Regions from separate parts of the Peribacillus sp. SRI_006 genome, predicted to be linked through region 2. Evidence: riboswitches for the same ligand, from Rfam matches in the RefSeq annotation. Region 2 holds a riboswitch; each other region holds the start of a gene.
What was found. A riboswitch is a leader RNA that binds a small molecule or an ion and turns the genes downstream of it on or off. The one in region 2 is predicted to bind cobalamin.
Positions count from the first base shown of each region.

Region 1: it holds a riboswitch for cobalamin, as region 2 does, so the genes downstream of both, metE (5-methyltetrahydropteroyltriglutamate--homocysteine S-methyltransferase) here and AC2YHV_RS02485 ((2Fe-2S) ferredoxin domain-containing protein) in region 2, are expected to answer to the same signal.
Region 3: it holds a riboswitch for cobalamin, as region 2 does, so the genes downstream of both, AC2YHV_RS13200 (ribonucleoside-diphosphate reductase subunit alpha) here and AC2YHV_RS02485 ((2Fe-2S) ferredoxin domain-containing protein) in region 2, are expected to answer to the same signal.

Region 1 is NZ_JBYCZT010000003.1:365,706-375,822, forward strand. Features, by position in the region: gene AC2YHV_RS05970 (ABC transporter ATP-binding protein) at 1-268, shown strand, start outside; gene AC2YHV_RS05975 (ABC transporter permease) at 317-1,108, shown strand; gene AC2YHV_RS05980 (ABC transporter permease) at 1,113-1,898, shown strand; gene AC2YHV_RS05985 (acyl-CoA thioesterase) at 1,940-2,416, opposite strand; gene metE (5-methyltetrahydropteroyltriglutamate--homocysteine S-methyltransferase) at 2,409-4,718, opposite strand; cobalamin riboswitch at 4,864-5,055, opposite strand; gene AC2YHV_RS05995 (potassium channel family protein) at 5,292-5,711, shown strand; gene bcp (thioredoxin-dependent thiol peroxidase) at 5,774-6,244, shown strand; gene AC2YHV_RS06005 (aminopeptidase) at 6,256-7,365, shown strand; gene AC2YHV_RS06010 (D-2-hydroxyacid dehydrogenase) at 7,514-8,458, shown strand; gene perR (peroxide-responsive transcriptional repressor PerR) at 8,614-9,057, shown strand; gene AC2YHV_RS06020 (YgzB family protein) at 9,154-9,507, opposite strand; gene AC2YHV_RS06025 (nucleotidyltransferase-like protein) at 9,682-10,117, shown strand, end outside.
Region 2 is NZ_JBYCZT010000002.1:27,566-37,682, forward strand. Features, by position in the region: gene AC2YHV_RS02455 (YozQ family protein) at 1-186, shown strand, start outside; gene AC2YHV_RS02460 (energy-coupling factor ABC transporter ATP-binding protein) at 291-1,136, opposite strand; gene cbiQ (cobalt ECF transporter T component CbiQ) at 1,155-1,931, opposite strand; gene AC2YHV_RS02470 (energy-coupling factor ABC transporter substrate-binding protein) at 1,918-2,229, opposite strand; gene AC2YHV_RS02475 (energy-coupling factor ABC transporter permease) at 2,231-2,974, opposite strand; gene AC2YHV_RS02480 (hypothetical protein) at 3,038-3,166, opposite strand; cobalamin riboswitch at 3,150-3,345, opposite strand; cobalamin riboswitch at 3,547-3,736, shown strand; gene AC2YHV_RS02485 ((2Fe-2S) ferredoxin domain-containing protein) at 3,889-4,257, shown strand; gene cobJ (precorrin-3B C(17)-methyltransferase) at 4,272-5,909, shown strand; gene AC2YHV_RS02495 (sirohydrochlorin chelatase) at 5,928-6,842, shown strand; gene cobK (precorrin-6A reductase) at 6,839-7,609, shown strand; gene AC2YHV_RS02505 (precorrin-8X methylmutase) at 7,622-8,269, shown strand; gene AC2YHV_RS02510 (cobalt-precorrin-5B (C(1))-methyltransferase) at 8,275-9,387, shown strand; gene cbiE (precorrin-6y C5,15-methyltransferase (decarboxylating) subunit CbiE) at 9,371-10,117, shown strand, end outside.
Region 3 is NZ_JBYCZT010000008.1:96,636-106,752, forward strand. Features, by position in the region: gene AC2YHV_RS13185 (SulP family inorganic anion transporter) at 942-2,399, shown strand; gene AC2YHV_RS13190 (hypothetical protein) at 2,485-2,631, shown strand; gene AC2YHV_RS13195 (manganese-dependent inorganic pyrophosphatase) at 2,729-3,658, opposite strand; cobalamin riboswitch at 3,951-4,131, shown strand; gene AC2YHV_RS13200 (ribonucleoside-diphosphate reductase subunit alpha) at 4,270-6,567, shown strand; gene AC2YHV_RS13205 (ribonucleotide-diphosphate reductase subunit beta) at 6,613-7,665, shown strand; gene AC2YHV_RS13210 (flavodoxin domain-containing protein) at 7,637-8,074, shown strand; gene AC2YHV_RS13215 (hypothetical protein) at 8,194-8,361, shown strand; gene AC2YHV_RS13220 (cold-shock protein) at 8,402-8,599, opposite strand; gene AC2YHV_RS13225 (hypothetical protein) at 8,797-9,288, opposite strand; gene AC2YHV_RS13230 (GNAT family N-acetyltransferase) at 9,405-9,884, shown strand; gene modB (molybdate ABC transporter permease subunit) at 9,846-10,117, opposite strand, start outside.

The DNA.
Region 1 (10,117 bases), on a different contig from region 2:
TAACTGGGCTGAGGAAAAACAGATCCATTTTCAATTCATCGAGCCGATCGCATTGAAGGAATTGCAATCATTAGCGCTCCCATTTACCGCTAACTGGGTTCATGATGAGAAAAATCAAACATACATTGCCTTGTTGAAAGAAGAAAGTGATCATATTTCACAGCTTGTTTCAGCTGTCGTATCTCATTTTAAAATAAAGGACATCAAAATTCATGAAACGTCCATTGAAGAAATTGTTCGCAACATTTACGAAGAAGGCACTGTCTGACTCTCTTATCATTAAGAAACAACGTGTCTATCAAGAAGGGGGAGGGCCATGGGGAAGTATCTTGCCATGATCCGCATGCGTTTTTTAATGATGCTTGCGTATCGAACGGATTATTATACCGGCATTTTAATTTATAGCATTAATATCGGTGCTTATTATTTCTTATGGAATGCGATATATGGAGAAAAAAGCTCCATCGAAGGACTTTCAAGCATGCAGATGACAACCTATGTTGCGGTTGCATGGATGGCGCGCGCTTTTTATTTCAATAATATTGACCGCGAAATCGCCACTGAGATTAAAGACGGCAAGGTTGCCATTGAGATGATCCGGCCTTATAACTATTTAGGCATGAAAACGATGCAAGGACTTGGGGAAGGGATATTCCGTTTTTTCTTCTTCTCGATTCCGGGAATGCTGCTGGTAGCTTTCATTTTTCCTATTGAATTGCCGCGCGATCCGGCTGTATGGGGGATCTTCGGTATTTCCTTGCTGTTCAGTTTCATCATCAATACACAAATTAATTTATTGACGGGAATCACTACCTTTTTCTTATATAATAATGCCGGATTAATCCGCGCTAAAAGGGTTATCATTGATTTATTTTCCGGTCTGCTGCTGCCCATCAGTTTCTATCCTATATGGGCGCAGGAAGTGATGAAATATTTACCCTTTCAAGGGATCAGCTATGTACCAAGCATGATTTTTACGAACGGTTACAGTTCAGGCGAAATTGGCATGGCGCTTTTACAGCAGTTAATTTGGTGCATCATTCTCATAATACCGATTCAGCTTTTATGGATAGTCGCAAAAAAACAGCTGATTATTCAAGGAGGTTGACGGGATGTTTTATGTATCGATGTTTTTTCAATATGTGAGTCAATATATGAAGACAAGACTGCAATATAGAGCCGATTTCTTCATGGAAATCCTATCAGATCTGCTGAATCAGGTCGTGAATCTGGTATTTATCTTGGTCGTTTTCGGACATACGCAATTTTTAAGCGGCTGGAGCCGTGAAGAAATCATATTCATTTATGGATTCTTCCTTATCCCTTTCGCCCTTTTTTCGGCCTTTTTCAACATCTGGGATTTTAATGACCGCTATATCGTCAAAGGTGAAATGGACCGGATATTAACAAGACCGATACATAGCCTGTTTCAAGTCATTTTAGAAAGAATCGAGCTTGAAGCGTTATTTGGTGTTGTGACCGGTTTGATCATTATATTCTATTCGGCGATTTCATTGGATCTTCAGCTTGCGTGGTATGACCCGATTCTTTTCATCATTTTTGCAATAGGCGGGGCACTTGCCTATGCAGCCATATTCGTTGCGATAGCAAGCATTGGGTTCTGGTCGGATGCGAAAACATCCATCATGCCAATGATGTACAATATCGGGAACTACGGGCGCTATCCTGTTGATATTTATAATAAGGTCATCCGTTTTGTCCTTACATGGGTGCTGCCATTCGCGTTTGTCGGTGTCTATCCGGCATCTTATTTCCTAAGAAAAGAAGAGTGGTATGCATATGCATTTGCCACACCTGTAATTGGAGTTGCCTTTTTCGTGATATCCGTTTTCATATGGAATCAGGGAGTGAAGAGGTACCGCGGGGCAGGGAACTGAAAGAACCCCTTCAACAGCATTCATGTTGAAGGGGTTTTTGTTTAGTTCCGTTTTTTCTTTCTTTCGATATATCTTGCTTGGGCTTGAACATATTGCTGTTTTTCCTCTTCCGTCTCCGGAATGACCTGAGGTACGTTTGTCGGCTTACCGTCTTCATCAATGGCAAGCATCGTTAAAAAAGCGCGTGCCGTAAGCTGTTTTTCCCCTGTTAATAGGTTCTCTCGCTCCACTTTCACGTATACCTCCATTGATGTGCGATGAGCACAGGTGACATAAGCTTCAAGGTTGATCGCGTCCCCTGTTTTGATGGGGGCCAAAAAATCAAAAGAGTCGCTTGAAGCAGTCACAACGGGTTTTCGACAATGTCGCATAGCGGAAATGCAAGCTATTTTATCAACATAGGCCATTACTTTTCCGCCAAAGATGGTATTATGATGATTTGTATCCGGTGGAAAAACAAGGTCGGTTAAAAAAGTCCGTGACTGCTGTGTTGGATGGGCAGCGTTCTTTTCAATCATTTGCCTGCTGGTTTACTAAAAGGATTTTACGGACGACTTTTGCTGCTTCGACCATGTTTTTCAGGGAAGCGACGGTTTCCGGGATACCCCTTGTTTTCAGGCCGCAGTCGGGATTGATCCAAAACTGGTCTTTATCCAATACCTTGATGCCCCGTTCAATCATATCGACCATTTCTTCCACTGCCGGCACACGCGGGCTGTGAATATCATACACCCCCAGGCCAATGCCTTTTTCATATGTTTTTTCCTCGAATGCGGAAGCTAGCTCCCCATGACTGCGGGATGTTTCGATGGAAATTACATCGGCATCGAGGGAGGAGATGACATCCATGAAACTGTTGAAGTCGCAATAGCACATATGCGTGTGAATTTGGGTTGTGTCCTCCACGCTTGATGTGGATATCAAGAATGAATTCACTGCCCAGTTCAAATACTCGTCGCGATCGCTTTTTTTCAATGGCAGACCTTCTCTAAGTGCAGGCTCATCAACCTGAATCATTTTAATTCCAGCCGATTCCAAGGCAATGACCTCTTTTTCCAAAGCGAGCGCCAGCTGATAGCAAACATTCTCCCTGGAAATATCATCACGGACAAAAGACCAGTTCAAAATCGTAACAGGACCTGTCAGCATTCCCTTCACCGTCTTCTTCGTCAGTGATTGTGCGTATACACTTTCCTTGACTGTCATGGGTTCGATGAAATGGATGTCGCCGTAGATGACTGGCGGTTTCACGCAGCGGGATCCATAGGATTGTACCCAACCCTTTTCTAAAAAGACGAATCCGCCTAATTTATGACCGAAGTATTCAACCATATCCGTCCGTTCGAATTCCCCATGAACGAGAACATCCAAACCGATTTCTTCTTGGATTTCGATCCACCTGCCGATTTCTTCGTTAACGAATGTTTCATATTGCTTGGCTGTCCATTCTCCTCTATTGAATTTCCCGCGTGCTTGTTTAACTTCAAATGTCTGCGGAAAGCTGCCGATCGTAGTCGAAGGGAGAAAAGGTAATTTGAAAAATTCCTGTTGTTTTTGGTAACGTTCTTTAAATGGAAGCTGACGGCCGGCAGTCCTGTTTTTAACCTTTTCGACATTGGATTGTACAGACCTGTGATTTCGGACATTTGAATTGGCTAACGTTTGAATCGTGAATTTATTGACATCGACTTTTTCGGCGATTGCTTCAATGCCTTGATTATTCCCTTTGACCAAAAGTGTGATTTCCTCAAGTTTCTCATCAGCGAAAGCAAGGGCCTCTTTCACTTCTTTTGAAAGGGCGGTTTCATTACGAACGGTCACCGGGACATGAAGCAGGGAGCAAGAGGGCTGTAGCCAGATTTGGTCCTCGGCTACCTGTTTCTTAAGTGTCTCGATCAATTCGATTTTTTTGGATAAATCGGATAGCCAAATGTTTTTTCCGTCAATCACACCCGCTGCAAGCACTTTGTCCTTAGGGAAGCCGAACGCCTCAAGATTACTTAAATTCCTCCCTTTATCATGTACAAAATCAAGACCGATTCCTTGGACTTTTAATTCGATGACTTCTTGATAGTGTTCCACGGCATCAAAGTATGTTTGTAGCATGATGTTCAGGTTTGGTGCTGCTTCATTCAGTTTTTCATAGAGGTAAGTAACGGTTTGCATATCATCTTTGGAAATGGATGAAACAAGGGAAGGCTCGTCCATTTGAACCCACTTCACGCCTTCTTGCTCCAACTCCCGCAGGATTTGCGTGTATAGGGGAAGCAGTCTCAGGATGATGCCAGGGATTTCCTGTTTATTGAAGCCTTTTGAAAGGGAGAGGAAAGTATAAGGTCCAATCAAAACGGGCTTCGTTTCGATCCCTAGCTTTTCCTTGGCTTCCCGATATGCTGTAAGTGGTTTATTTTCTGTTAAAGTAAGCTGTGCCAGTTTTAATTCAGGGACAATATAGTGATAGTTTGTATTAAACCATTTCGTCATTTCTGAAGCGACTTCATCATTGTTTCCCCGGGCCATTGAATAATAAACGGAAAGGGGGACACTTCCGCCTTCATAAGCTGAATAACGTTCAGGAACAAGACCGAACATGACGGACATATCGAGCATTTGATCATAGAAAGTGAAGTCGTTGACAGGGATGATATCAATGCCCCGTTGCTGCTGTTTTTGTAAGTTGCCTATACGGATTGCCTTTAGTTGTGACGTAAATTCCGCTTCATCGATTTTACCGGACCAGTAAGCTTCCAATGTACGTTTCCATTCACGATCTTCCCCGATTCGAGGGTAACCCAAACTGCTGCTCTTCAAAATTCCCATCCTCCTACATTCAATTGATCGAACAAAAAAAAAGCATTCCTAACCGTCAAAAAAGAAAGTTAGAAATGCTTAAAATAAAGTGGCATGCAAAATGCCCCTTACAATTATAAGGTCCCTAACACCTCCCTATCTCCCGTAGGTTAAAACAGTGTTGTCGAAATAGGCAGGTCTCCTGACTTAGGGAATATCATTAGCGGCTGGCCTTCCCGATCCGTTGATCAGTGGCATATCGAAAGACGCTAACATTCCCATTACAGTGGCGGGACCGTGCCGGAATTACACCGGACTTCCCTTTTAATCCTAATGAAAATTAGGAACCTATTTCCACATATGAAATTTTGCAAAACCTGCCTTGTTAACTGTTTGCAGGTCAAATATTTATAAAATAAAAACTATTATAAAAATTTAGACAATCTTAACATATCCCACCAAAAGGGTCAACATGGAAAAAGGATTAGGGAAAGTTTCCGTTTAATGCGTTTGTCGGTGATAAGGCTGATTCCTAAAAAGAATATATTGTTTGGACAGGGAGTATGTATAGAGGAAGTGGCGTTTTGAAATGGGGCGTGGGGGATGACTTTCTACATCTTGATTGCAGGGATCATTTTTTGCATGGTGATGAGCATTCGTACGTTATTTCTTGTTGAGTCGGGAGGAAAGAAATTTTCTCTAGAGGATATGCTGTGGCTTGGCAATTTATATGCGACGATATTAGTTGGATTTGCACTGATTTATTTATTATACGAGCTTCAGAATCATTCGGTGATTCTTGATATGGGCAATCGGTTGGATGGGACTTTCTATGAGCAATTGAAGACTTCTTTTTATTTTAGTGCGATGACGATGTTTTCTGTAGGGTATGGAGATATAGCCCCAATTGGCATGGGAAGGATGATAGCTACCATTCAGGCCTTCATTGGGTATACACTGCCGGCAGCGTTCGTGATTCGTACGGTGATCGATCTGGAGCAGAAAGATAGGAAGGATAAATGAAAGTTGTGTTTCTTTCGATTATTGGGTACTCTTACCATAATGAAAGAAATGGAGGGTTCAATATGACTGTTAAAATTGGCGAAAAAGCACCTGATTTCAAACTCCCTGCAAACAATGGTGAAATGGTTTCCCTATCGGATTTTAAGGGGAAAAACATTGTTTTATATTTTTACCCAAAAGACATGACGCCAGGTTGCACGACGGAGGCCTGTGATTTCCGGGACCATAATGAGCAATTCGAGGAATTGAACGCGGTCATCCTTGGTATCAGCCCAGATCCAGCGGCACGTCATGAAAAATTCATCGAAAAACATGGATTGCCTTTTCTGCTGCTGGCTGACGAAAATCATGAAGCGGCTGAATCATTTGATGTTTGGCAATTGAAAAAGAACTTCGGCAAGGAGTATATGGGCATTGAACGTTCAACTTTCCTGATTGATAAGGCTGGAAATGTAGTCAAAGAATGGCGAAAAGTAAAGGTTAAAGGCCACGTCGAAGAAGCGCTTGAAACTCTTCGCGAACTCGAAAAATAAGGGATAGGCAGATGAAGGATGAGAGGATAACGAAGCTTGCAGCCAGGCTGGTTCATCATTCGATACAATTACAGCCTAAAGAGAGAATCCTCATACGGGGGCATATCAACACGAAACCATTATTGAAAGAGTTGATTGATGAAATATACAGAGTGGGTGCTTATCCATATGTGGAACTCGAGGACGATGAGATAAGCCGCCACCTGTTACTAGGGAATGTGAAGGAGCAGCTTGACACAGCTTCGCAATGGGCCTTGAAGAAATATACGGATATCGATGCGGTCATCATCATCACTGGGGAAGAAAACATTGCGGAAATGACTGATGTTCCCATCGAGAGGCACCGTCTTCAAGGGGAGGCCATGAATTCCCCTACACTTTTTTATGTAAACAACCGACGTTGGGTCTTACTTAATTATCCCACCAAGGCAGCAGCGCAAAAAGCCGGCATGACGTTCAATAGGTACGAAGACTTTCTTTTGAACGTATGCACAATGGATTACGGGAAAATGGAGACGGCTTTGAAGCCGTTAAAACAATTGATGCAACGTACTGACAAAGTCAGGATCGTTTCACCAAGGACAGATTTGACCTTTTCCATCAAAGGCATGCCAGCCGTCATATGTGCCGGAAAAAAGAATTTACCGGATGGGGAAGTATTTACGGCACCCATAAAAGATAGTCTTAATGGAAGGATATCCTTCAACACACCCACAACCTATGAAGGAATCACCTTTAGTGACATAGAATTGAACTTGAAAAAGGGGAAAATCATTAAAGCGACTTCCAATCGTGACCCTGAAATGAACCAAATTCTGAATATTGATGAAGGGTCCCGGTTTATAGGGGAGTTCGCTATTGGAATCAATCCATACATATTGGAACCTATGGACGATATCTTGTTCGATGAGAAAATAAGCGGGAGCCTGCACTTGGCTCTCGGACTTGCCTATGATGAAGCGGATAATGGAAACCGGTCATCGATACATTGGGATATGGTCTTGATCCAGCGTCCGGAATATGGGGGCGGTGACATCTATTTCGACGACGTCCTGATCAGAAGGGATGGCTTTTTTGTTTTGCCGGAATTACATGCATTAAACCCAAATTCTTTAAAATAAAGCCTTTTTTAATAAGGATGAGGCTTTTGTCCAACTCAAAAAGGGGACACCCGAATATGCTTTATTAAGGGAATACCTCCTCAGAGAAAGTTGCGCGGGACACATAGAGCCCGTGTTTTTTTATGTTAATTAAAAGGGGGAGATATACATGTTAATACTTTCGACTGTCATTCCGAATGAAGGTATCCAAATGAAAATGATGAAAGCTTTTCCTGATTTGAACTTCATTTATCAAAAAGGATGGAAAGATGGGCCGCTTCGTGAAGCGGAAATCTTAATTACATATGGTGAAGATTTAACTGAAGAAATCATTGAGAAAGCAGCGAACTTGAAATGGATCATGGTCATGAGTGCAGGGATGGAACTAATGCCATTTAAAGCCATCGAGGAACGAGGCATTATGGTGACCAACGCAAGAGGCATACATAAAATCCCGATGGCCGAGTATACGATAGGGATGCTTTTGCAATATGAAAAGAAATTGAAGCTGCTTATGAAGAATGAAAAGGAAGAATTGTGGGATAGAAAGATTGAAGTAGGGGAATTAAATGGCAAGACCATGCTCGTATTGGGTGTAGGTGCAATAGGAGGGGAAGTGGCTCGTCTTGGGAAAGCCTTTGGGATGAAGACGATAGGAGTGAACCGGAGCGGGAAACCGGTGGGATCCATTGATCACCTGTATGACCTGGATCATTTATTGGAAGCCATACCGGGAGCCGATTATATAGTATCCGTCCTGCCAAGTACGGATGAAACGAAGGGCCTTCTGCAAAAAGAACACTTCAAAGCCATGAAAGAATCTGCAGTATTCGTGAATATTGGCCGCGGCGACCTGATTAAAGATGAAGTGCTGATCGAAGCCCTTGATGCTGGGGAATTGTCTCATGCCGTCTTGGATGTATTTGATCCGGAGCCTTTAGGAAAAGGGCATCCGTTTTGGAGGATGGAGAATGTTACAGTCACACCGCATCTTTCAAGTAAAAGCGGAGAATATTTACCAAGGACCTTTGCCATATTCGAAAAAAATATGCGTGAATACCTGAAAGCTGGAAAAGACTTCACCAACGTAATCGACTTATCTAGGGGATACTAAGTTCAATGCAAAAATGGGAAAGAATCAAGTCTTCATGAATAAACTAAAAAAGAATGGTTAAGCCATTGAATTATTGACAAATTCAACGTATAAAAGGTACACTATTTATAAACATTATAATTTAAGAATGCATACTTAATGAGAAAAAGAGGTGGATGACGGTGTCTGAAGTTCAGTTAAAAGAAGCGTTGGATTCCTTAAAAGATACCGGTGTAAGAATAACTCCTCAACGCCATGCGATACTTGAGTATTTGATAAGCTGCATGTCCCACCCTACCGCTGATGATATATATAAAGCGCTGGAAGGCAAGTTTCCGAATATGAGTGTGGCAACGGTTTATAACAACCTGCGTGTGTTCCGCGAGGTAGGTTTGGTAACAGAACTTACGTATGGGGATTCTTCGGCAAGGTTTGATTTTGTGACGACGAATCATTATCATGTAATTTGCCAAACTTGCGGTAAAATTGTGGACTTCGATTATCCTGCATTGGATGAAGTCGAGCATTTCGCAGCACAAGTCACTGGTTTCAATGTTAGTCACCATCGGATGGAAATCTACGGCGACTGTATGGATTGTGCGAAAAAAGAATCGCATTAAAAAAAGTTCCTCCACTTGGTTGGAACTTTTTTTCATGTTTATGAAGAAATGATACAATTGTTAAAGCCTTCGTGAAAGGGAATTCAGCTAATCGACTTAATCATGCAGGCTTTTCCGGTTATATTTTTCATTGAATTCTTCGCCTTCCAACTTTTTGTCAAGTGTCAATGGTTCTTCACAATGCATGCAAATATCTACACGTCCTAGTATTTTTGTAGGTTTGCTGCAGTTAGGGCAGACAACCTGGATCGATTTTGTAGAAAGCATTCCAATCCAGAAATAAACCCCTGTGCTTGCGATTATGAATAAAAGGCCCAGCCCCATGAAAATCGTCATGACAACAGGATGTGTTTTGAAGAAAAGCCCAAGGTACATTACGATAAAGCCAATGAAAATCAAACTCAAAGCAAAAGTGCGTATTTTATTGATTTTGCTAGAATATTTAGCCATGGATTGTCCCTCCTAAAATATAACTTTAACTATAACATAAACAATGGATGGAACAAAAAAGAAATAAAGGATACATATTACTTTTGAATTGAAATGGTTTGGGGTAAGGGAACTAAGCAGGAATTTGAAGAGTTTTGCCGAAAATCTAAAAAAAAGGTTTTGGAGGAATTTATGATGGAAGATATCCTTCGCCCGATTTATCAAGAGCGAGCAAGTTTAAAATCTACACTTGGAATCTTGTTAGTAGAAAAAAGAGATGATAATAGCCCGATTACCGATACGTTTGACTACATCCTTTTTGTAATTGCAGACGAAGCAGAAGAGGCCGTGTTTTTAAAACACTACACATACCAGGATAAAAAGGCGGCCCTGCATATCGTAAAGGAAGACCAATTAAAAGAATGGCTCCTATTAGGCACGAACCGCAAAGTGGTTGACTGGATATATAACGGGAAGGTCCTTTTTGACCGGAACGAATATCTGGACCGTTTGAAAACCGAAATCCGGGAGTTCCCCTTCTATGGAAGGAAGTTAAAGATGGGGATGGAGTTCGCGAAGTTAATTCGCAGGTACATGGATGGGAAAAGCTTCTTTGAAAAAGGCCATCATC
Region 2 (10,117 bases):
TCTTCAGAAGTTGCCGGGAGAATATATGATGTCAGCGATTATAAACGGGAAGATCCTTTATCTTCTGGACTGGCTCAAACCCACGAACAAGTCTCGGATACTTATGCGGAAGGCGAGATAAAGGCAGTCATTGATGATGTAAACGGAAGGGATATTGAGATTAAAAAAGAAAAGGAAGAAAAGTAATACTGAGGTTTTTGCTTTTGAACAAGGATTATCGCTGAATATTTTAAAGATATATCGGGTCCCCTAGCTTCTGGAAAGGTGAAACAGAAGCTAGGGGATCTTAATTAATAAATTTTTTCTGTTTCCAAGTTTTGAAGCAATTCTTCCTTCGTTCTTGGGAAAAGGTCCCTTTCTGCAAGATTCCTTGATTGAAGAAGGGCTTGAAACATTTCAAAAACCCACGGTTTCTCCAGATGTGCCTGCAGCAAAACGTCTTCATCATGGAAAACGGAAACAGGGTCCCCTTGGTATATGACCTTACCATCGTTCATGACCACGATTTCATCTGCCCATTGGTAAGCAAAATTAACATCATGAGTTGAGAGGATTATCGTTTTATCAGGGTGGTGGATACTGTCCAGCAGATTCATGATCTGTCTTGAGAAATATGGATCCAATCCAGCGGTAGGCTCGTCCAGGAGCCAGACATCGGGCTCCATGGCAAGTACCCCTGCGATGGCGACCCGTTTTTTTTGCCCAAGGCTCAAAAAATGGGTAGGTCTGTCTTTTAGTTCGGTTACTTCCGTTTCAGCCATTGCCCAATTTACTTTCTCCTGGACTGTAATTCTATCCCATCCTAAATTCATTGGTCCAAACGATATATCCTGTTGTACATTAGCGGAAAAGAGCTGAGAGTCGGGATCTTGAAAAACGATACCGACTTGCTTTCGTAATGATAATAATGCTTTCCGGTCATATTTCATTTTCTTGCCCTTAAATCTGATCTTTCCTGCAGTAGGTTGTAATAGACCATTTAAATGGAGGAATAAAGTCGATTTGCCAGCACCATTATTGCCTAATAATGCAATTTTTTTACCTTGTTGGATCGTTAGCGAAAGTCCTTTTAAAGCGAAGGTTCCATCTGCGAATTGATGGGTGAGGCCTTCTATATGAAAAATATGCTCGTCCATTGTTGGGTTGCCTCCAATTTACAAATATCCATTAATAAGGATTAAGCTTCCTAGTATGACAATCGCGATCAGCCAATTGCGTGAGGAATAGGTGTAAGTATCCTCGATATAGGAAAGGTTCTCCTGATAGCCTCTTGCGTTCATGGCCATCGTCAACTGTCCAGAGCGCTGCAATACTCCTAAAAATAATGATGAAATTAGTAATCCGAGAGATCGAATGCCTTTCCTAAACGAACCATACCCCAGCCGTGAAGCTTGTGATTGGTGAATGGCCAAAGCCGTATCTAAAAAAATAAAGATGAATCGATAGGTCAATTCTATTAAATCGACCAATAACGAAGGCACTTTAAGTTTTCGCAGCACAGATAGGATGACGGTAATGGGTGTAGTTAAGGTAAGGAAATATAAACAGCTGATGCTGCAGAATACGACAGTGATCAAATTGGCCACCGTACCAAAGCTGTCATCGCTGATGAATATTTGCCAATTCCCGATCTTACAGGACCACCATATATTCGAAATCGAAGTGAATTTACTAGTGAAAGAAAAAAGGATGGTAATGGTTCCTGATAGTATAAAAAATCCTGGTAATAGAAGTAATTTAAGATAATAAGAAAGCGGGATTTTTGCCGCGAAAATGATTAAAGCGCTCATCACCGTAAAAGTGATGAGCGAAACGGCCATATCCCTTACCGTTAACGAAAACAGCAAAAGAGTGAGTGCAAATACCATCTTTTCCAACGGATGTACATCCTTTAGCCCATTGAAATAGGCATATTTATCAATGAGTAACATGCTTCGATTTTTCGGCCAATTCTTGTTTGGTTTGCTTATTCCTTTGTCTCATCACACCAATGAAGTATCCAATGAAACCGGCTCCGATTGCAGCTTGAAGCGCAAATAATAAGCTTTCGGTTTCTGCACCTGGCGGCTCCCAAATACTGTTGAACCATGGCTTGTATTCCGGATGGATCTTAGTGATGGCTTCCTCAGCTTCGCCGTCGGCACCGCCAAATTCCGTTCCTTGTTGGGTGATTAACGGTAAGGTTGCAAGAATGACAACCAGGAAAAGCAGCAGTAAACTTTTTTTCATTTTAACGGGCCTCCTTAGATAAAACTCGCAGAAATTTCAATTCGCCTAGATTGTATTTTTTCAAGAAATTCATTACGACGACTGTCAATAACCCCTCACTGATCGCCAAGGGAATTTGGGTCAGGGCAAAAATCCCGGCAAATTTACTGAAAGAGGCCATGAATCCTCCTACCTCGGAAGGGAAAGCAAGAGCAAGTTGAACAGAAGTTACCACATAGGTGCCCAAATCACCAAAGGCAGCTGCCAAGAATACGGCAAGTGAAAAAGACCATCCCAATTTAGTTGCGCCCTTGAAGACAAAGTAAGCAATGAAGGGTCCGCAAACGGCCATGGAGAATGCATTGGCCCCTAATGTCGTCAATCCTCCGTGTGCCAGTAAAACAGCTTGAAATAACAAAACGATGGAGCCGACCACACTCATGGCCAATGGTCCGAATAGTATGGAACCTAAACCAACTCCGGTAGGGTGCGAAGAACTTCCCGTAACAGAAGGAATCTTTAGGGCCGATAATATAAATACAAATGCGCCCGATAGACCAAGTATCATTTTTGTTTCTGGGTTTTCCCTTACTTTGGACCTAATGGACCGGTAACCCAAGATTAAAAATGGAAGCGTCACCGCCCACCAGAATATAGCCCATTCTATGGGTAAAAAGCCCTCCATGATATGCATGGCCAATGCCCGTTTCGGGACAAAAAGCAGTAAAATGACAAAATAAATAATTTTCCAATTGGTTTTTTTCATTCTTTCTCCTTTCAACACTTTTAATTGTTCTGATCAATCTTGAGAAGAAAAGCGGCGCCCAAACTAAAAAGCACTTCTCTCAAAGGAAAGAAGTGCGTAATGAACAGGAATTTTGCAGCATGAACCAACCATGGGCCATTTTGCCTGATCCGCACGCCCATCCTCGTAGGCTGAAACAGTTTCACGCTTCATGGCAGGTCTCCTGGCTTTGGTTCATCATCCCATTACATCCTTCCCATCTCATTTGACAGTGGATTAAAGTTAACGTAATGGAACTTCCCTTTACAGTGGCGGGACCGCTCCGGATTTTCACCGGCTTCCCTTTTAAGCTGAATTCCGAGAAATTCAACACCATGAAACTTATGTAATTATTTAGAAAATTCTCGTATAGTGTACCATAAAGAAATAATTCCAGCTACACTATCTTTTTTTTGGGGCCGAAATTTGTTGCGAGGATAGGATTGTAACTGGTTTTACACGTTTAAACTTTTCTAAACAGTCGGAATAAACTATTGAATTTTGACAAAGTTGTTATATGATAGATTAAGTTAGTTTGAAATGTATAATAAAACCAAATATTTCATTTTAAAAGTGCCCTTGTGTGAATAAGCAAGGGATAATAGGGAAATCGGTGAAAATCCGATGCAGCCCCCGCTACTGTAAACGCTGATGAAATTGTCGATAGCCACTGGCATGATGCCGGGAAGGGACAAAGTAAAATGAAGCGTAAGCCAGGAAACCTGCTTTTAAAATTGCATGATACTTTTCGGAGGGAAAGGTAGAAGGACTATGACGATTTTGGGAGGATTTGGCATGCTCGCCTTTGGCTCCTCATTCATATAGTTTTTTTAAAACCTTGACTCTTATGTTAAGGTTTTTTATTTCGCCTTTTCCCTGAACTCAGGAGGAAGAAGATGACTACTTGGAACTTGACGGGTACAAATACGCATCTGTTGATTTGTAATGGGAGCAGCTGCATGAAAAAGGGCGGGGAAGAAGTAACCCAAGCGATTCGCGATGAAATTGCTTCAAAAGGACTGGATCTGAAAATCCATACAACGAGGACACGCTGTAACGGAAGATGTAAGGATGCCTGCGTTGTGATTGCCTATCCCCAAGGAAACTGGTATCGAGTGGAAACGCCTGATTTCGGTCGGCAGATCGTCAGTAATATCGATGATGGTGAGTTTGTTCCACAGATGATCTATCAGTACAATGACGGGGAAATGGCCCCTAATCCAGATTTTCCTGCTCATACGGGTATTTCAAAGAACAAAGCGTAAAAGGAGATGTCTTAATGAGTACAAACGGTAAATTATTCGTCGTGGGCTTTGGGCCCGGGAATTTTGAACACATTACCAAACGTGCCGTCGAAGCCCTTCAAGAAAGTGACTACATCATTGGTTATAAAACTTATGTTGAACTCATTCAGGGACTGCTAACAGATCAAACGATCATTAGTACGGGGATGACTGAAGAGGTATCACGTGCACAGGAAGCAGTGAAACAAGCGGAGCTGGGAAAGAAAGTGGCGGTGATTTCCAGTGGGGATGCCGGAGTTTACGGGATGGCAGGGTTGGTTTATGAAGTATTGATTGAAAAAGGCTGGAAAGAAGAAACTGGAGTGAGCATTGAAGTCATTCCTGGCATTTCTGCAATCAACTCATGTGCGTCTTTACTTGGGGCGCCCGTCATGCACGATTCGTGTACGATCAGCCTCAGTGATCATTTAACTCCTTGGGAACTGATCGCTAAAAGGGTTGAAGCAGCTGCAATGGCAGACTTTGTCATTGCGCTTTATAATCCGCGCAGCGGCAGGCGGACCCGGCAAATTGTTGAAACACAGAAGATTCTCCTTCGCTACCGCTCGCCGGATACACCTGTCGGGTTGGTGAAAAGTGCTTATCGCGATAGGCAGGATATTGTCATAACCAATTTGCAGGATATGTTGAATCACGATATTGGAATGTTGACAACCGTCATTATCGGTAATTCATCCACCTTTTTATATGATGACAAAATCATCACACCAAGAGGCTATCAGAGAAAATATACGCTGAATTCGGAAAAGCAAACATTGAAGCCGCATCAGCGACTGCAAAAAGAAGCGGAACCGTGGGCATTAGATCAAGAAGCCTTAACCGATTCCGCTGGAGGAGTTGGATTACTTACAAAAGCACCAGAAAAGAAGCCAGCTTCCTATGAAATGGCAATGGAGGCCCTGTCAAGAGTCAAGGGTCAAGCCGTTAAGCAGTCCATTCAGCCGATTGTTCAGCAAAAAATGGAGTCGGTATTCGAACTTGCCGTTAGTCCAGGTGTGGCGAATAAACAATTCACTCCCAAACAAATGATGACACTTGCGGAAGTTGTCGGGGAAAAGGGAACGATGGAATATACGCCAAATCATAAAATCGTCTTAAAGATCCCGACAATGGATCCGGAAGTCATTACGGGGAAATTGCAATCAGCAAACTTTCTTTTGTCGCCGATTGGGGATGTACTGACATTAAAAGCCTGTGATTTCTGTGATGGTGAAAAAGCGGAATCCATTCCTTATGCGGACGAAATACACCGGGTGCTTGGCGGAATGAGCATGCCCAAGGAACTGAATATCGGTTTTAATGGGTGTGGGATGGCTTGTTATAGTGCTGTGATGGATGATATCGGGATTGTCTTCCGAAAAGGGAAGTTCGACTTATTTCTTGGAGCTAAACCGGTTGGAAGAACGGCCCATCCGGGTCAGCCGGTAGCGGAAGGCATTGAACCGGAACAGCTTGTAGAACTGATCACGGACATTGTCGGCGAGTATAAGCAAAATGCCCATCCAAATGAGCGGCTTTTTAAATACTTCAAACGTTCGAAAAAGATACAGAATTTTTCTTATCAGGACATCGCTCCCAAAATAAACATAGAGCCTGCGCCTTGTGAAGACTAATCAAGAGGGGGAAAGTAAATGAAAGCAGTTTTGTTCGTAGGACACGGAAGCCGGTTGGCTTCGGGAAATGAAGAAGTCCGTCATTTTATTGAAAATATGATTCCGGCAATGGACGGGCGTTTCCTAGTGGAAACGTGCTTCTTGGAATTTGCGGCACCGAATATATCCAAAGGAATCGATAATTGTGTAAAACGAGGGGCTACTGAAGTTATCGTCATACCGATCATTTTGTTGCATGCAGGACATTCGAAATTACATATCCCAGCTGAAATAGAGGACGGGAAAACCAAGTATCCAGAAGTGAAATTCACATACGGCCAAACGATCGGGGTCCACCATGATGTATTGACGATCCTGACAGACCGTCTTGAGGAAGCGGGATTCGATACGACCTCTGAACATTCTGAGACAGCGATATTGCTAATTGGCCGAGGCGGCAGTGATGCTGATGCCAATAGTGATATATATAAAATTTCACGATTATTATGGGAAAAATTAAGCGTTAAATGGGTCGAAACAGCCTTCATGGGTGTAACGGACCCTCACGTGGATGAAGGTATTGAACGATGCATCCGATTAGGGGCAAAAAAAATCGTGATGCTGCCATATTTCCTCTTCACTGGGGTGTTGATGGAAAGAATGGAGGATATGCTGAAAGGCTATCAAGAGCAATATCATGATCGAGAATTCATATTGGCAAAGTATTTTGGATACCATCCAACCTTACAGAACATTCTGCAAGAACGAGTAATTGAAGCCAGTGAAGGCAAATCAAGCGGGGCGCGTGATTTGGAAAACTATCGTAAACATGTCGAGGAACATGGACATGCTCACCATCATCACCATCACGACCACGATCATGATCACCATCACGACCACGACCATGATCATCACCACGATCATGATGGGCAAGCGGTGGGGACATCAAAATGATTTTGTTCTTGGCGGGTACAAGTGATGCAAGGGAATTAGCGATTGAGATGCAGCAGGTGGGGTACAAGGTTTTGGCAACTGTTGTAACCGAATCGGCTGCTAAGAGTTTGCAGGATGCAGGGATATCCACCCGGATTGGCCGATTATCTGCAGAAGATATGACATCTTTAATCTCTGCAAAAGGTTTTCAGGCTGTAGTCGATGCAAGTCACCCATTTGCCGAAGAAGCATCCAAAAACGCCCTTAACGGAGCAAAGGCAGCAAATGTTCCTTATATTCGTTATGAGCGTGAAAGTCAACGGTTTCAGAATGATAAATTGATAGTTGTCCGTGATTATGAGGAAGCTGCCAAGCTTGCCGCAGAAAAACGGGGAGTCATCATGCTCACGACCGGAAGTAAAACCCTAGCCGTGTTTGCAAAAGAATTGGTGGGGCTCGAGAATACCAGAGTCATAGCGAGAATGCTGCCACGCATGGACAATATGGAAAAATGTGCACAGCTGGGCATTGAACAAAAAAATATCGTTGCGATTCAAGGGCCATTTTCCAAAGAATTAAATAAAGCTCTATATGAACAATATGGGGTCACATTGATGATAACGAAAGAAAGCGGCAAGGTCGGTGCGGTTGATGAGAAATTGGAAGCCGCGTTGGAATGTGGAATAGAGACGATCATGATATCACGACCGGATGTCGACTATCAGAATGTTCATTCCAGTTTTGATCATGTCATTGCCGAGTTGAATAAACAGCTAATTGAAAAATAGGAGGAATGCAAGATGGATTTTAAAACAGATTTTAAACCACTCACGGTAGACCCTGACAAAATATATGATTATAGCTTTTCGATCATTGCTGAAGAAATGGGCAAACATGATTTTTCTGAAGATGAATGGAAGATTGTCCGCAGGGTCATTCATGCTTCAGCGGATTTTGAATTGGGAAGAAGTGTCATCATTCACCCAAATGCCATTCAAGCTGGTGTGGAAGCCATTCGCAAAGGAAGGCATGTCATTGCTGATGTGCAAATGATCGAGAGCGGCACAGGCAAAAAAAGATTTCAAAAACACGGCGGGGACGTTCATTGCTATATTTCAGATCCGGATGTGATGGTCGAGGCAAAACGTTTGAATACGACAAGGGCAATCATTTCGATGCAAAAAGCTGTAAAGGAAAATGAAGGGGGCATTTATGCCATTGGCAATGCACCTACCGCTTTACTTGAGCTCATTCGCCTCATTAAAGAAGGAATTGCAAAACCGGACTTAATCATTGGAATGCCTGTTGGGTTTGTTTCTGCAGCAGAATCGAAAGAGGAACTCGCTAAGATCACAGAAGTTCCATTCATTACGAATATTGGCCGAAAAGGTGGAAGTACTGTCACTGTTGCCGCATTGAACGCGATTTCCCTTTTAGCTGATAGTTAAAAAACATGGAAAAGAAGGTGAAAAAAGACCCCTCACAAATGCGTCATGGATATACGACGGGAGCATGTTCGACAGCCGTGACCAAAGCGGCATTGACTGCATTGATCACGGGGGATGCACTAGAGGAGGCAACGATTTCCTTGCCAATTGGCCGAGATGCCACTTTCACTATTGAGAAATATGAAATATCGGAAAATGCGGTTAGTGCAGAAACGGTTAAAGATGCCGGAGATGATCCCGATGCCACACATCTGGCCCATATTATCTCTACTGTCAGCTGGTCCGATGCACCTGGGATTATCTTGGATGGAGGGACCGGAGTTGGTCGTGTGACCAAACCCGGGCTTCCCGTTCCTGTAGGGGAAGCGGCTATTAATCCTGTACCGCGCAAAATGATTTTAACCACTGTACAGCAAACATTGGAAGAATTTAAGATCAATAGAGGGGTGAAAGTCGTCATCTCCGTACCCGCAGGTGAAGAAATAGCGAAAAAGACATTAAATGGCCGCTTGGGGATTGTGGGAGGCATTTCCATTTTGGGAACAAGGGGCACTGTCGTCCCTTTTTCCAGTTCCGCCTATATGGCAAGTATCGTCCAGGCTATCAGTGTCGCCAAAGCGAGTGGGTGTGAGCATCTAGTTTTAACGACTGGCGGGCGCAGTGAAAAGTATGCAATGGGCCTTCTTCCAGACTTACCTGAGGAAGCCTTTATTGAAATGGGTGATTTTGTGGGCTTCTCACTTAAGCAATGTAAGAGGCAGGGAATTAAAAAGGTATCACTGGTCGGCATGATGGGTAAATTCTCCAAAGTGGCCCAAGGTGTGATGATGGTGCATTCAAAAAGTGCCCCGGTCGACTTTGGTTTTCTATCGGAAATAGCCCAAAGCGTCGGAGCTGAAGATGATCTTGTTCTTGAAATCAAGAATGCAAACACAGCGTCACAAGTCGGGGATATGATGTCAGCCATTAATAACTTTGACTTTTTTAATAAACTATGTGAATCCTGCTGTCTCTCTGCCATTAACCAGGTGAAGGGCGGCATTGAAATGGAAACGGCGATTTATTCGTTGAAAGGACAATTACTGGGAAGGGCTGTTGGAATTGAGTCAATCGATTAAATTAATTGGGATAGGGGATAACGGTCAGGAAAGCTTACTGCCTCAATATGCCCAATGGATAGAAGAAAGTGAAGTGCTGGTCGGAGGTGAACGGATCTTATCCTTCTTTCCGAACTATTCTGGCAAGAAGATTGTCATAAAGGGCGGTTTGAAAAAGGTCGTGGAGCAACTGCAGGATGAAACTCGTCCAACGGTTGTCTTAGCTTCCGGTGACCCACTGTTTTATGGAATGGGAGGCTATCTTTCCAGCAAAATCAACATGGAGGTTTACCCATATTTCAGTTCGATTCAGCTTGCTTTCGCAAAAATGGGGGAAAGCTGGCAAGATGCCTTTCTCGTCAGCATTCATGGCCGCAGCATGAAAGGGCTGGCCCAAAGAATTGATGGGAAAGCGAAAGTGGCCTTACTTACAGACAGTGAAAATAGTCCTGATCAACTGGCTAAATATCTCCTTTCATTCGGAATGACTGAATACCGGGCATTTGTGGCTGAAAACCTTCAAGGAGAAGCCGAAGAATCTGGCTGGTATGAACTAGATGAAATGACGGAGCGGGAATTCTCTCCCTTGAATGTCGTCATTTTGAAAAGAAAATCAGAAGGTCCAAGCTGGTCCTTGGGGATAGAAGATGAAGAATTTTCGCAGCGTAAGCCGGACAAAGGCCTCATAACCAAAAAGGAAATTCGGGTACTAAGCCTGCATGCGTTGAAGCTAAGGAAAAACAGCATAGTT
Region 3 (10,117 bases), on a different contig from region 2:
TTTCTTGAATGGATCACTTTATAATTAATTTTCTTGCCCCTTTTTAATTTGCCTAAAATTAAAACAAGGAGGGTTATATATGTTCTTTCCAACCATTTATTCAGCTACTACGGATGAGAGACACATAGTTAAAGATAAAAATACTTGTGCATGCGGCACAAGATATAATGCATTCGCAATGTTATCCAGAAGCGACCTTCGAAAGATCAGGTTCAAGCATTATAAAGAAGTAACATGTCCTTTATGTAAATCCAGTATCATTGATGAGGAATAGCCTCTTAACACAAGGACGGTTCATACTCCCAAACTTTGATAGAGCTGGCTTTTCATCCTCACCACTTCCATATATGGTAAAACGGGAAAATATCATTCCGGTAAAAAAACTCTCTTACTTCCTGCCCACATATTGACACAGTTAGAGCACGATCTTTTTTTCATTATATGAATGGTAAAGGTACGGTCACCCTATAGGGCTCGATAAGATATAAATCAAGTAAGCGTAGAATGTCATGAATCGGTTCCAATCGGTGGCGTAAAGCTAGCAGGAAAGGGATATCCATGTTTTTGATTTTTAATTATGAAATAGATCTCTACCGTTTTACTCCACTCCCCCTTAGCGGGAATTTCACAAAATCCTATAGGGGCCCCTTACGTCAAAAATGGCCAAGCCATTAACGGAAATCCCATTCGACTGACTTTATTACAAGCTTTACCTGTATGCATTCGCCTACCTCGATATAATTGACTTCCCTCACATGATAGCTCAATCACCTTTTATACCAATTATTCTCTCTTAAAGCATTTTCCTTCGTAAGATAAGAAATGAATAGCCCTCGATTTGTCGTTTATATTATCCATATAGATAGAATAAAGGACTCATGCTATAATTTAGTGCGTTAAAAAAGAAATGAACACACATATATAAAAGAAGGAGTGTTTCTTTGAATACATCTGCTTACAAAAAGGAATGGTTCGGCAACGTTAGAGAAGATGTTCTTTCGGGTATTGTCGTTGCCTTGGCATTGATTCCAGAGGCGATTGCCTTTTCGGTCATTGCTGGCGTTGACCCAATGGTTGGTCTATATGCCTCATTCTGCATTGCCATCGTCATCTCCTTTGTCGGCGGAAGGCCGGGAATGATATCGGCTGCCACTGGCGCAATGGCACTCGTCATGGTCGACCTTGTTAAAGATCATGGCTTGAACTATTTACTTGCTGCAACCATATTGACTGGTTTGCTGCAAATTTTACTAGGGGTTTTAAAAATCGGGAAATTAATGAAGTTCATTCCGAAGCCAGTCATGACTGGTTTTGTGAATTCTTTAGCCATCTTGATTTTCACGGCACAGCTCACCCATTTCGTGGGCGAAACATGGATCATGTATGTCATGACAGCCGTTTCATTAGCTATCATTTATCTTTTTCCGCTGATCACGAAAGTCATACCTTCACCACTTGTCGCCATCATATTCATGACGATCGTTGCAGTTACCACGGGGGCTACGGTGCGGACGGTTGGGGATATGGGGCAATTGACCGAAGCGCTTCCGATGTTCATGCTTCCAGACATCCCTTTGACCTTCGAAACTTTGGCGATCATTTTCCCTTATTCCATTGCCCTTGCGTTTGTTGGACTGCTTGAATCGTTATTGACGGCTCAAATTGTCGATGAGATGACTGACACGGACAGTAATAAGAATAAGGAAGCCAAAGGCCAGGGGATTGCGAATATCGTCGCCGGATGTTTTGGCGGCATGGCAGGATGTGCGATGATCGGCCAATCCGGTATCAACATTAAATCTGGTGGAAGGGGCCGGCTCTCGACATTTGTAGCGGGCGCATTCCTTATGGTATTAATCGTGGTATTGAATGATGTCCTTATCAAAATACCGATGGCTGCACTTGTCGCAGTCATGATCATGGTTTCAATCGGGACATTTGACTGGTCTTCCCTAAAGAGGCTCACTAGAGCTCCTAAGTCGGATGCAACCGTGATGATCGTGACGGTCCTCATTGTCCTTTATACACATGACTTATCAAAAGGCGTATTTGCCGGAGTGCTTTTGAGCATGATTTTCTTCTCGGCTAAAATTTCTAAAGTGGCAGTAGAGAAAACGGCAGACATCCAGGCTAAGAAAATCACTTATCGTATCAGCGGACAAATATTTTTCGCTTCTGTCCAGGACTTTGTTTCAAAGTTCGACTTCAAGGAAAAAGCCGATGCAATCGTCATCGACTTCTCCCATTCCAAGATCTGGGATGCTTCAGCAGTCGGTGCTGTCGATACGGTTATTCTTAAATATCAGCTCTTGGGAATACCTGTCCAAGTCCAAGGACTCGATGAAGAAAGTTCGACATTGCTTGAAAAACTCGCCACCTCAGAAAGTAAAATATCTTAAAGAAGTAAAATTCTGCTGAATAGAAACTTTTCAAACCGACAAAATAGATAACATGAATCATTTCCTTTTGAAAGGAGCGAAAAGCATGACACCCGAGCAGGATTATACGGCAGCAAATCTGTCACCGGATTTATTGAATGAACTGAAAAGCTTTGAAAGCAAACTTGGCGAGGAAGCCAATAAAGAATTGATTGTCATCGCCTATGAAAAAGAAAAGGAATCTTTAAATTAAGAAAAAAGACTCAAACACCCTTAATGGATGGTTGAGTCTTTTTTTGAATGTACAAAAAAAGGCTGCCCAAGTTTTAATGAGCAACCCTTTTCCTGAATTATTTGCTGAATACGTCGGTTAAGACCGGAACGATTTGTTTTTTACGCGATACAACGCCTTCCAAGACGGCGATGTTATTGTTTAATGAAACGTCATATGCCTTTTCAACCGCATATGCCGCTTTACCAAGGGCCAAGGCAACGGAATCATTAGTCAGGATATCCGTAACGACGAATAGGAACAAGTCCAATTCCTTCACTGCGATGACCGCTTCAATCGCTGCTTCCAATTCTGCTTGCTTAGCAAGGACTTCGTTCGGATCAACGGCATTGACCTGTGCTATTTCCACTTTAGCCATTCCCATGGAGAATTCCTTGGCATCAAGAGTGATGAGCTGGGCAATCGTTTTGTCGCTTAAGTCAGCTCCCGCTTTCAACATTTCCAAGCCATATTTTTCAGCGTCGACTCCAGCAATGGCAGCGAGTTCCATTGCTGCTGCAACGTCCTGCTCCGTGCAAGTCGGCGATTTGAACAATAAAGAATCGGAAATGATGGCAGACAGCATAAGACCTGCGATTGCTTTAGGGACTTCAATGCCGTTTTCTTTATAAATTTTATTTAAGATGGTTGCCGTACAGCCAACTGGTTCTGCACGGTAATATAATGGATCGCTTGTTTCAAAGTTAGCGATACGGTGATGGTCGATAACTTCCAACACACGGACTTGGTCAATATCTTCAGCACTTTGCTGGCGTTCGTTATGATCGACCAGGATTACGCCATCAGCTTCCCCTGCAACTTTTTCCACAAGACGGGGAGCATCGAATTTGAATTGGTCCAATGCATATTGAGTTTCACCATTCACTTCACCCAGACGAACTGGTTCAGCGTTGATACCTAGCTGTTTTTTAAGATCTGCATAAGCGATTGCTGAACAGATTGTGTCTGTATCCGGGTTTTTATGTCCAAAAACTAATACTTTTTCCAAGATTTTATCCCCTTTTTCATAAATATTTTTCCGCGAATCCCCTCAGTGCAATAACGGAGAGCCACCTTTACTAGACACTTTATTTTAACACAAAATCCCGTAAAATCAGCGCTTGATTTATCCATTCCCCCATAAAATCTTTCATTCCCCCACCCTCTTCCATCACTTTGTCAATAGATAAGGGTTGGTTTTTTTCAAATATATTAGTTGAATTATCATCGTATATGGCTTACGATAATATAAGCAGAAATACTAGATATTGATTACATAAACAATTCCAATAACTATATATAGAATTTTTATAATCCAAGGTGCCAGTGATGGCTGAAAAGGGAATCCGGTGTAAACCCGGAACTGTCCCCGCAACTGTAAATGTGACGAAATGAGAAAACCACTGTATAGCTCTCTATACGGGAAGGACTCAAAGTAGGATGATCATGAGTCAGGAGACCTGCCTTGAATTTTTCACGTTTCTTATTCTTCGGGGATTGAGATGATGAAACGATAGTATAACGGCTATTTTTTCATGCCTCTTTTATTCTATCGTTTGATCCGCTCAATTCTTTGGGCGGTTTTTTTATTTTAGCGGAAGTTAACAAGGAGGATTATTAATGACTCAAACATATAACTCTACCATAAGTGAAAATGACACAGAAGCGAAATCCATCCAGCTTGAGATGTTATCGAAGGAATTCGAAGGCCGTCTCGATATGGAAAAGTTCAAAAAGCGTTTTACAAAATGGCTTGATCGCAAAAGTGACTCAACCGAAGAACAGGCTTCAAAAAAACTGATTCAGCTCGCTCTTGAAGGCGTGGATATCGATGCCCCGGATTGGACTTTCGTTGCTGCAGCAGAACTGTTGAATACAATGTATAGGGATGCACAAGCCAATCGAGGTTATGAAGGCAAGAGTTATGGCCCATTCTATGAGCTGATCACAGAACTCTCCCAGCTATCGGAAGGTCAGCGTTATCCCATTTATAAACCAGAACTGCTATCTTCATATACAAAAGCGGAAATTGAGGAATTGGGATCGGTGATCGACCCGGAAAAAGATAAATTATTCTCTTACATAGGCATCTACTTATTGAATGACCGTTATCTGGCCCGCCCAAAAAAGGACAAGGTCTTCGAACTGCCGCAAGAACGTTTCATGATCATCGCGATGGAAATCATGCGAATGGAAAAAACGGAGCACCGCCTGCAACTGATAAAAGAAGCATACTGGGCCATGTCCAACCTTTATATGACCGTTGCGACTCCTACACTCTCCAATGCAGGTAAAACCCATGGACAGTTAAGCTCCTGCTTTATCGACGCAATTGAAGATTCTATCGACGGAATTTACCTATCAAACTACGATGCGGCAAAAGTATCTAAATTCGGCGGCGGTGTTGGTCTTTACGTCGGTAAGGTTCGCTCGCTTGGTTCCGATATCCGCGGTTTCTCTGGAAACAGTTCCGGCACGACGCCCTGGATTCGACTATTCAACCAGACAGCTGTAAGTGTCGATCAATTGGGGCAACGTAAAGGTGCCATCGCGATTTACTTGGATGCCTGGCATAAAGATATCATGAGCTTCCTCGATTTGAAGACTCAAAACGGGGATGACCGATTAAAAGCACATGATATTTTTACAGGTGTATGCATACCGGATTTATTCATGGAGGCTGTACGCGACAGAAAAGAATGGTATCTTTTCGATCCGCATACCGTTAAGCAAACCCTTGGATTTTCACTTGAAGATCTTTATGACGAAAAGAAAGGCGAAGGAAGCTTCAGGAATCATTATGCACTTGCTGTCGAGGCCGCAGAAAATGGCACGCTTCCAAACTATAGCTTTGAAAAAATCAATGCGATGGACATCATGAAAAGCATCATGATTTCTCAATTAGAAGAAGGCGTACCGTATATGTTCTACCGCGATGAAGTGAATCGGAAGAATCCGAATAAACATAAAGGTATGATTTATTGTTCTAACCTTTGCACGGAGATTGCCCAAAACCTAAGCCCTTCGACGATCACGGATGAATATGAAACAGAAGATGGAGATGTTGTTGTGGTTCGTAAAAGCGGCGATTTCGTTGTCTGCAACCTTTCATCCATTAACTTGCCCCGAGCGGTGGGCAGCGATGTTCTGGAAAGATTGATTCCCATTCAGATCCGTATGCTGGACAATGTCATTGATGTGAATAATCTTCCTGTCAAACAAGCATCCATCTCGAACAAACGGTACCGGGCAATTGGTTTAGGAACGTTTGGATGGCATCATTTACTTGCCACACAGAATATTTATTGGGAATCCGATGAGGCTGTTCGCTATGCAGATGCTTTATACGAAAAGATCGCTTACTTAACTATCAAGGCATCCAACGAACTGGCCAAGGAAAAAGGATCTTACCCATACTTTGAAGGTTCTGATTGGCATACAGGGGACTATTTCGAACTGCGTGACTATACAGATCAAAAATGGCTGGATTTAAAAGCAGACGTGCAGGAGCACGGAACCCGTAATGGCTATTTAATGGCGATTGCCCCCAATTCATCGACAGCCAAAATCGGTAATTCCACGGATGGAATCGATCCTTTGTATGAAATTGAATTTTACGAAGAAAAGAAAAACTTCAAATTCAAGGTGACCGCACCAGGCTTGACGCCAAATACGTATGAATATTATAAAAAGACGCGATTCAATTTGGATCAACTGGAAAGCATCAGGCAAAATGCAGCCCGCCAACGCCATATTGACCAAGCAATCAGCTTTAATCTGTATGTACACAATACAATCAAAGCGAAGGTCCTTTTGGACATCCATTTAACGGCATGGGAAAGCGGGTTGAAATCAACGTATTATGTTCGTTCGACGTCTTCCGAATATGACAATGCCTGCGAAAGCTGTTCAAGTTAACGTCAATCATGACCCAGTAATCTATTCTTAAAGGAGTTTTCACGAATGACCAATCATATAAAAAAAATTCGGATGCTCGAACCGACGCATCCAACAAAGGCAACCGGTGTTTTCAAAGGAGAAGCTTCAGGCTTCCTCCTTTGGAACGATATACAGTATGAAAAATTCTATGATACCTATACACAGCTCATCAATAACTTTTGGAAGCCTTCGAGCGTGAACATGATTCAGGATAAAAAGCAGTGGGGCGAATTGGATGAAGATATCCAGGACGCTTTTCTCGATATCCTTACGATGATTGCTGGAATGGACAGTCTTCAAACGCCCACTTTAGTAGAGATCCTTCGGTACATAAAAGATCCGGCGGCAAAAGCTATTCTGGCCAACATGGCCCAGCAGGAATCGATCCATAATGAGTCTTATTCCTATATCCTTGCTTCCTTGATTCCGGTAGGCAAGCAAAAACAGCTTTTCGACCGCATCAAAGAACATCCTGAAGTGATTAAGCGTAACCAACCGATCGTTGATGCTTATCAAACGTTCGTGGACGATCCCAGCCCTCAGCATTTATTCGAGGCACTGATCCATTCAACGAACCTTGAAGGGATTTATTTCTATTTGGCTTTCGCCTTTTATTATAATCTAGGGCGCCAAAATCTAATGACCGGTTCAGCTACGATGATATCCTATATTCATCGCGATGAAATGGTCCATTTCGATTTCATTGGCATGCTCGTTCAAATCTTGATGTATGAATATCCTGAGTTAAATAATGAAGAAAACACGAAGTTCATCTATACAACGATTGAAAAAGCAGTCGAACTCGAAAAGGAATGGTCTGAATATATGCTCGAAGATATCCAAACGAAAGCCGATCTCGATTTGGAAGAATTCAATGAGTACATCGAATATATCGCCAACAAACGGTTACGTATGCTAGGCCTTGAAAATTTGTATAAAGAGTATGGCGAGAACCCGATGCCATGGATCAAAACGTTCGATGATGAATCCATCGGCCTTACCAAAACCGATTTCTTCGAACAGAAGTCAAGGACTTACAGTCAAGTAAATGCCAGCAATGGGTTCGATGAGCTGTAAAATCGCCATTGTCTATCATTCTGCCGGCGGCAATACAAAAGCGCTTGCTGAAGCCCTCGCTGCCCTTTTACCTGAGGCTTTCCTATATCGAATGAATGAATTCGATTTACGTACATTGCCGGATTACGATGCCTTGATCGTCGGCACCTATACATGGGGCAATGGGGAGCTTCCCGCTAAATCAGCTGCCTTTTATAAAGAATTGGAACAGTTGCCTATTGCTCGCCTGAAAACGGGAGTCTTCGGCACTGGCGAAACCAACTATAATCATTTTTGTGGGGCGGTCGATCATTTCCGGGATATGTTATTTGCGAAGAGCCAGTTATTGGTGACATTGAAGATAGAACAGATGTATCAAGAATCAGACCTGCACAGACTTCAAAAGTTCGCTTCGCTATTCCAGAACTGACTGAAAGGGGATTGCGTTTTCGCATATCCTCTTTCAGTGTTTTTTTTTAAAACTTGGCTCCCTCAAGCATAGCAACGGTAAGCATGAAGTATAATGGAGAAAAAAGGAGATGATATCCAATGACTGAGAATATAACCCAGTTCCTTCCTATCCTTTTTATGCTAGTGCTTGTCGCATTCGTTATATGCATCGTGTTTTTCCTGTCAGGGCATTTTAATCGTACTAAACGGATCGAAGAAAAATTGGACAAAGCATTAAAGGAAATCGCCGAAAAAAAGGAAAAATAAAAAGACTCCAAAATCGGAGTCTTTTTTTATATGCGTTCAATTATTTTTGAACGTTAGCAGCTTGTGGTCCACGAGCGCCTTGCTCGATTTCGAAAGAAACTTCTTGGCCTTCTTCAAGCGTTTTGAAGCCTTCACCTTGGATAGCTGAGAAATGTACGAATACATCGTCTTGGCCTTCAACTTCGATGAAACCGAAACCTTTTTCTGCGTTAAACCATTTTACTTTACCTTGTACCATGATAGTTCCTCCTGTGTTTGGAAAAATCCATTTTATTACTATTTTTGGTTCTGGATAATGTTTCAAGAGGAATCCTATTACAGTAAATCCTTCTATCAAACTTTTCCGAACAAAAATAATTACTCATATTATATCATGGAAAATCCTAAAAAAACAAGATTATCGCCGTAAATCAACCGACAAATTATCCTAAAATTCTACATATTCCTCTTCTTGCTTTGTCGGAAGCCTTCGTCCAATAAGTAGCGCTCCGCCTCAACCGGACTTTCGAAACATTCCTCAAGATTCGACCCTGAATAAACATTCCAAAGCAGGTCTTCCTTTTGAAGTGTAAGCTCTTGCTTTTCAGGGCCAATCCATGCCCCTTCCAACCTAGCGAACTCGTTTTCCTCTTCTTCAATTTCAGCCGGAGGTTCAGATAGGTAATCCACGCTTCTTTGGATCAATTCTTTTAATTCGGCTTCATTATAGTCACGTATATTGATAAACCCTTTACGGTCAGTGTCTTTTTTTCTCATATGCCCTGCGTAAACGAACCCATTTCCATTGGGATGCAAGTGCTGAACGACAATCTTTTTCTCCTGGACGCTATCTGGATAATGGAAGTTCACACGTCCCAATGAAACGTCTTTTCGCTGTAATTCCGGAAAAGTTTCAATGATGCTCAATTTTTCTTCAAATGTTAACAAATTTCTTCCTCATTTCATTAGTTCATATTGTTTGTCGATTATAACACAGACTGATTAGAAACAATAATCCCCCTCTTCCATTATAATGTAATGAAAAGGAGTGATAGGATTTGATCATGAGAATTCGGGACCTGGAATCAGACTATGGCCAGCAGCTATTTAAACTGCAGAAAGAATCCTATAAGGTGGAAGCGGAAATGACCGGTTTTGCCGATATACCTCCTCTATTGGAAACATATGACCAATTCATACATTGCCATGAAACGTTTTTATGCTATTTAAAGGGTGATGCCTTAGCTGGTGCCATATCTTATACAAAAGAGAATGGCCAATTGCTGATTTGCCGAATGGTCGTCCATCCTGATTATTTTCGGCAGGGTATTGCGGACGCATTGTTGCATGCTCTCCAATTACACGTCGACTGGGAAAAGATATCCGTTTCGACCGGTAAAATGAACCTTCCCGCACGAAATCTTTACGAAAAAAACGGATTCACCCATAAAGAGGACGTAGAAGCCGCACCTCGCTTATTCATAAGCATATACGAAAAACAGCATTCATTTTATGTATGTCACGATAAAAAGCATAATGAATGAAATGACAATGATTACGGCAACCCATAACCAGGCCAATGTCATATTCCCGGAGTCCATGGCGATATAAATCGCGGTCGGTATGGTTTGTGTCTGTCCGGGAATGTTTCCGGCAAACATGAGTGTGGCCCCGAATTCCCCCAACGCACGCGCTGAACTTAGGATGGCACCTGTGACGATCGATTTGACCGCCAATGGGAGGGTTACAAACAGGAATAACCTCCACTCCCCGGCCC